2 regions of the Marinomonas dokdonensis genome follow, and region 2 is predicted to be linked to the other one. Evidence: riboswitches for the same ligand, from Rfam matches in the RefSeq annotation. Region 2 holds a riboswitch; the other holds the start of a gene.

Region 1 (3,414 bases), on a different contig from region 2:
CGAAGCTTGAAATGATTGGCTTTAAAAACAATCAGATCGAGCAGGTGTCAGAAAAAGCTTTGCCGGTTCAAACTCGTTGGTTAATTTTGACGGACAATCAGCTGACTCAATTACCTGACAGCATAGGTCGCCTAAAGCCCCTGCAAAAATTAGCGTTAGCTGGTAATCAATTGACGGTGTTGCCGGACAGTTTAGGCCAGTGTCAGAACCTAGAATTGATTCGTTTATCCGCGAACCAACTGCAAGCCTTTCCAGAAGTACTGCTCAAATTGCCAAAACTGGCTTGGTTAGCTTTTTCGGGCAATCCATTTTGTGCTCCTCGTGACCCTCATGATGACTTTAAAACCGTTGCGAGCCAAGATTTAACCCTACAAGAGGTGTTGGGGCAGGGCGCATCTGGCGTTATTTCCAAAGCAACATGGGTTCATAATGCTTTGAGTTTGCCTAATGAAGTAGCGGTGAAAGTATTTAAGGGAGAGGTCACCAGTGATGGTTACCCTGAGGATGAGTTGGATGCCTGCTTGGCGACTGGCAGCCATGACAATCTAGTCAAACCCTTGGCGAAAATTAGTGAGGCGGATCAGTCTGCTTTAGTGATGGAGTTGATCCCTGAGGTTTATACTAACCTTGGCCAACCGCCGAGTTTAGTCAGCTGTACTCGTGACACCTTTACCCAAGGGCAAGCATTCAGTATTGGACAGATTGAACAAATCGTTGAGCAAATGGCGTCTTTGCTTAAACATTTTGCCGAGCGCAAGATTAGCCATGGGGATTTATATGCACACAATGTGCTGATCAATAACGACACAGGTCATATTCTGTTTGGTGATTTTGGTGCGGCTTCCAAATATGGACACCTTAGGGAAGACATACAAGAGGGGATTGCAAACGTTGAATTGCGAGCTTTTCACTATTTTGTGGAAGATATGTTAAGTCTTTGTGTGGCGGAAGATCTCAACAGCAAGGCTTATCAAACTCTGAAAGCCAGTATTGCCTAACCTTGTTTTGGTTTCTCGCTAGGCACAAAAAAGCCGCTGATAAACAGCGGCATTTAAAACACACTGTACTTTAAAGTGCTTTAGCGGCGGCGGTTAAGCGAACGGCTTGGTCGCAAGCATTGGCAAGTTCTACACCTTTTTTCACGAAGTGGCGGCTAAAGTAGTCTTTATGCTCATCATGTTCATGGAAGTTGTGCGGTGTTAGAACGGCTGTAAGAACAGGGATTTCAGTTTCTAACTGAACCTGCATTAGGGCACTACAAACCGTTTGGGCAACGAAGTCATGGCGATAAATACCACCATCAACCACTAAGGCGCTGCCAGCGATAGCTGCGTATTGGCCGCTTTTTGCGAGCAGTTTAGCTTGTAGGGGAATTTCATAAGCACCCGGCACAGGGATAACATCAATTAAGGCTGCATCATAGCCGCGGGCAGTTAACTCTTTCTTAAATCCATCCAAACAATTCAACACAATATCTTCATGCCAAGAGGCGTGAAGAAAAGCAATGCGTTGTGTTGCAGGTGTAAAATTCGTTGAGCTCTGATTCATTGGTAAATCCTATATATAAAAGGTGAATCAGGGCGAACGGACAGGCAAATACACCATTTCAAAATGGCATACCTAGTAGACAAGGGGCACAAAAAAGCCAACCTTGTTTGAGGTTTTGTCTGACACGCTCTCTATCATCCGGACTATAACCGTCGGCTCTGGAGTCACACCAGATCTGCTGACCCTAACAAAACAGAAGTCTGTTAGGCGCTCGCGGGCTTAGAAATAAATTCTTTACCGCCGGTGGGGAATTTCACCCCGCCCCGAGAACGAAATCGGAATTTCCGATGGGGCAAATATACGTTGTTTGAGCGCTTGGTGTCAAAGTGTCAGCTGCATAAAAAGCATTTTGCACGATGAGTTCCATTTTATTTACCAATTTAATCAAAGCATTACTGGCTGAAGTTTCCTCAAGCATTATCCTAGTCTTTTCATGCCGTCAAAGTTGCAATCGGTGTACAATGGCGGCATTTGCAGTACTGCTGCCCACTTTAAATGTAGAGAGACAATGAGCAAGCTATTTGTAATGGGTATGGGCCCCGGTGATTTAGATTTAGTCGCGCCAAAAGCGACACAAGCCCTAGCGGCCTGCACTGATTGGGTTGCCTATGGGTATTATTTAGAATTACTGGGTGACTTAAGTCAGGGTAAGACCTTTCATGATTTACCTTTAGGGGAAGAAATAGGCCGTGCCCGCTTAGCGTTGGATTTGGCGGCACAAGGCAAAACCACCGCACTGATCTCTAGTGGTGATATTGGCATTTATGCCATGGCCACCTTGGTGTTTGAATTGCTGGATCTACAATTACAAGGCAAAGAGAACCATCCTGAGTGGTTAGACGTAGATATTGAAGTGATTCCGGGTATTTCCGCCATGCAAGCGGGAGCGAGTCGCGTAGGGGCCATATTGGGTCATGATTTTTGTACCATTTCCTTGTCGGATTTGCTGACCCCATGGGAAACCATAGATAAACGTCTACATGCCTGTGGCGCAGGGGATTTTGTGGTGTCGTTTTATAACCCAGTGTCCCGCAAGCGGGATTGGCAATTAAACCATGCCCGTGATGTCTTATTGCAGTATCGCCCGGCGAGTACTCCAGTAATGATTGGTCGTCAGCTAACGCGTCCAGAAGAACAGGTGCGTTTTATCACCCTAGGGGAATTAGACGCTAAAGATGTGGATATGTTCACCATGGTCAGTGTGGGGAATTCCGATACTAAGCACATAGTGAATGGCGACAAACAGTGGATATATACGCCACGGGGCTATTCGAAGAAACTCTAGGGGAAAGCATGACAGTTTATTTTATAGGCGCAGGTCCTGGTGACCCCGACTTGATGACAGTGAAAGCGGTGAAAACCATGGAACGCTGTCCGGTTGTTTTGTACGCCGGTTCGTTAATTCCGACCCAAGTGATCGACAGTGTGCGTGACAAGGCGGAAGCCATTCATGATACGGCGCAAATGAACCTTGAAGAAACCACTGCGGTGATCGCCAAGGCCCACCAAGAGGGTAAAGATGTTGCGCGCTTACAGTGCGGTGATCCTGCTTTATATGGCGCCATTGGCGAACAAATTCGTCGACTCGAAGCCTTGGATATTGACTATCAGGTGATACCCGGCGTGAGTGCGGTGGCGGCATCGGCGGCTATGTTGAAAAAAGAGCTGACCCTATCTGGTGTGTCGCAAACTGTGATCATGACGCGCTATGAAGGCAAAACCCCTTTTCCTGAACGTGAGCGTTTACCTGCGTTAGCACAAAGTGGTGCAACCTTAGCCATTCACCTTGGGGTGACTCGTATCCATAAAATTGTTGAGGAGCTGATTCCTCATTATGGTGAGGATTGTCCTGTGGCTGTGTGTTAC
Region 2 (3,414 bases):
TCAGCACCAACTTGGCCGCCAGACACAGGCGCATCAATAAAGGCTACGCCAACTTTTTGGCAGGCCTCTGCCAGCTCTAACGCTAAATCTGCAGAGGTGGTGGTATGGTCCACAAGGATATCCCCTGCTTGCATACCAGCAAGAACGCCTTCTTCTCCGTAAACGACTTGGCGCACATCGTTGTCATTACCAACACACATAAAAACAAGGTTAGCATCCGATGCCGCCGCTTTTGGTGTTAAACCAAATGAGCCAACATAATCTTGGGTCCATTGTTCCGCTTTGCCCGCCGTACGGTTGTACACACATACTTGATGCCCTTGAGCAGATAAGTGGCCAGCCATTGGGTAGCCCATTACGCCCAAACCAATAAAGGCGGTTTTTATCTGTGTCATGCTTTTCTCCTTGCTGTGCTCTGCTGTTTAAAAATGGCGTTTAGACTTGAGAAGCCAAGGCGCTGTGCCTTAGCTCTTTCAATCGTAAGCCAATATTGCCCAATATTAGCATTAAGCCACCAACAATTTGGTAGCTCGTCAGCCCCATATCGAGAAATAACCAGTTAATCGCCCCAGCAAATACAGGGAAAGACAACTCGGCCAGAGTCGCCATTTGTGCCGGTACCGTCCTTAGCCCACGGTAGTAGAACCACATACCAATTAAGCCGCTCAATAAAGCCATTACAATGGCTAAGCCTAAGTCTTTGGTAAGCATAGGGCGAAGGCTTTCCGCATCTATTAACGCTAATGGCAACAACACCATGAGGCCAGCGAGAAAGCGCCCAGACATAATGGCATTGGCAGCAACACCTTGATGAGACAAATACTTACCGCAAACAGTTGCCGCCCCCCAAGCAATTACCGCGACCAAGGTATAGCCATAGCCTTTCAAGATACTCACGCTGTCGCTGGAGTAATGCCACTGGGCCGCTTTAAGCTTAAGTAAATCGGGCCACATCATTACAAAGCTCCCACCGAGAATGACTGCTGCCCATTGCAGGAAATTGACCTGGATACGCTCTTTTAAAAACACATAAGCCAATAAAATCGCAACGATCGGCTGCAGCTTCTGCAACAAAATCACCACCGTTGGGTTTAAATAAGCGAATGCTTGCGTGAAAGCGAGAGTACCGACAGCCGAGCCTATGCCGCCAATAAAAAACAAACAGCCATACGACGCCTTAGACAAATGACGAAAAGTATCTCGATAACGCCATAAAAGTGGCGCAGTCACTAAGACAAGGGTCAAGTGCTCTATTAGCACTATCTGTAAGGTTGAATAACCTGCTCCCAGTAATGGGTAGCGTATGAGTGTATCAAGGGCCCATGTGAAACATGCCACCATGATAAAAAATGTACCTGCCATCTTAAATTTCTCCTAGTTCAGTAAGATGTACAGGGGTGATGAGGAATATACCAAGCGTCCCACCTTCTATTGAAAGCAGTAACGAGAGCACATAACGCTCTAAGCAGCCTTATTCCCCATAGTGGGCATAAGGCTGCTTGCTTGGTCGACTTCTATCATCCGGACTGTAACCGTCGGCTCTGGAGTCACACCAGATCTGCTGACCTTAGTTCTCCATTCAATAGAAAAACTAAGCGCTCGCGGGCTGTTTAAAGCAAGGAAGCACCTTGGACAATAAAATCACCGCCGGTGGGGAATTTCACCCCGCCCCGAAGTTCGATTTATGTAAAATTTTAAGAGGTTAACTTTAATGGCACAAAGGCTAATGAGCAATGCAGATTTCGATATAATCGGCATTTATCAGATTATTGCTGGGCGAGTTGAATAATGGTTTCTAACGAACGCTTTAATAATGCGACGTCGGATGATGAAGGTGGCAGAGCTTTTTTGGCGCACCCGTTGATGACAACCGCATAGTCCGTTATCAAGGTTTGTTGTGAGTATCGGGTCGATAAGCCCGCTGTCACACTCGTTTTATAAGCATCTATCTGTTGCTGTAAAGTCGCGGCCTTTTCGGCATCATTGTTACTGTAAGCCAATAATCCGGGCGTCATGATATCTTGTTGAATGAAATCATTATAAGCCACTAAACCTTCACGCACTGCCTGCAAATCCTGCTCTGGGTAGACGCTTGCCATGTCCGATGTTTTACCCACAACAAAATCAAGCACCGCCTGACATTCTTGCATTTCATTCAATGAAGGCGCAGCTGCAACATTAAGACTTAAGACCAGTCCAGCAGTACACGCTAATATAGAATATTTAGTAATCATAATTATTCGCCCTTTAATTAAGTTGTTACTACTAAGATGCCGACCTCAAAAGATACCACTCACTCTCTTTAATTTAATGGCACAAGCCAATTTCAATACATAATATAACGACAAAGGAATTCTATTGCTTGTACAATAGGTAATTGTATTATGAATAACGAAAACAAATAGCCGCTTATTTTTGTTTCGAGCACAAGTTAACCATATATATTGCAGGATACGGATCGTTCTAATATGAAGTCAGCAAATCATAAGTCGTCGAAATATGGTTTTGTTTTAGAGTTGTCTGACGCCTACCGACACAGACAGTTTAGATTAATCGCACAACAACTGCTCATGTTTGGCTTGCTAACCTATTTGGTTGCTCCTATTGCTATGTACATCTCGTGGGAAACTGCGAATATTGTTTGTCTCATCTCTTGGTCTGTCAGTTTAATGTTGAGCGGCGCGTGGTTTTTATATATCTGGTATAGCCACAGTCGTCCATCTGAATTGCGTTTAGTAAGCAAGAAGCTGACTATCATTTCTCTCTGCTTTATTACTCTTCTCTCTACCTTATACGCTATCTTATTCACACATTTTTTCTACACTTTTTCAGACCCTCATCGAATTGTCTTAATGGCCGTCGTGGCAGGCTTTATTTCCACCGGAGCCTGGCAATTATCCAGCTTACCTTTGGCTGGAATTTTATGGACGCTACCCTTATGCATCATTTTTGCGGTCGCCATTTCGGTAATGCCAGCGCACAGGTTTGATTTAATCAGCCCCCTTACATTATTTTACGGTGCTTACTTAAGCGTTGCCGTTATTGCTTCATCCAGAAAGCAAATAGAAGCCTTTGACGCAGAAACAGAAGTGATAAGACAAAGTGAAACTGTGGGCCTATTACTCAACGATTTTGAGGAAAAAGCCAGTGATTGGCTATGGGAAACCAATGCATCAGGTACGCTGAGCCACGTCTCTGTACGCTTGACTGAAGCGGTAGGAAGTAGTGCTCAACAGCTGTTGAATCGCTCTTATGTAAACATCATCACAGCACTCGTTGATGACTCTGAGGCCGACTACAAACGTAACCTAGCGGCCTTTACGAATGCCTTAAACGGCCATCGCCCTTTTAACGACCTCATTCTACCCATTAAATCCGAGCACTCACCTCTTTGGTGGTCATTTTCTGCAAAGC

The links. Region 2 has a riboswitch for FMN ahead of ACUM5Y_RS08945 (DMT family transporter). Riboswitches for the same ligand answer to the same signal wherever they lie in the genome.
Region 1: another riboswitch for FMN. It lies ahead of ACUM5Y_RS04705 (6,7-dimethyl-8-ribityllumazine synthase); the one in region 2 lies ahead of ACUM5Y_RS08945 (DMT family transporter).

What each region holds. Positions count from the first base shown of each region.
Region 1 covers NZ_JBRAND010000002.1:36,418-39,831, forward strand. The annotation lists gene ACUM5Y_RS04700 (leucine-rich repeat domain-containing protein) at 1-998, shown strand, start outside; gene ACUM5Y_RS04705 (6,7-dimethyl-8-ribityllumazine synthase) at 1,069-1,548, opposite strand; FMN riboswitch at 1,671-1,823, opposite strand; gene cobJ (precorrin-3B C(17)-methyltransferase) at 2,057-2,833, shown strand; gene cobM (precorrin-4 C(11)-methyltransferase) at 2,842-3,414, shown strand, end outside.
Region 2 covers NZ_JBRAND010000003.1:256,508-259,921, reverse strand. The annotation lists gene ACUM5Y_RS08950 (NAD(P)-dependent oxidoreductase) at 1-395, opposite strand, end outside; gene ACUM5Y_RS08945 (DMT family transporter) at 436-1,362, opposite strand; FMN riboswitch at 1,506-1,683, opposite strand; gene ACUM5Y_RS08940 (hypothetical protein) at 1,767-2,234, opposite strand; gene ACUM5Y_RS08935 (putative bifunctional diguanylate cyclase/phosphodiesterase) at 2,469-3,414, shown strand, end outside.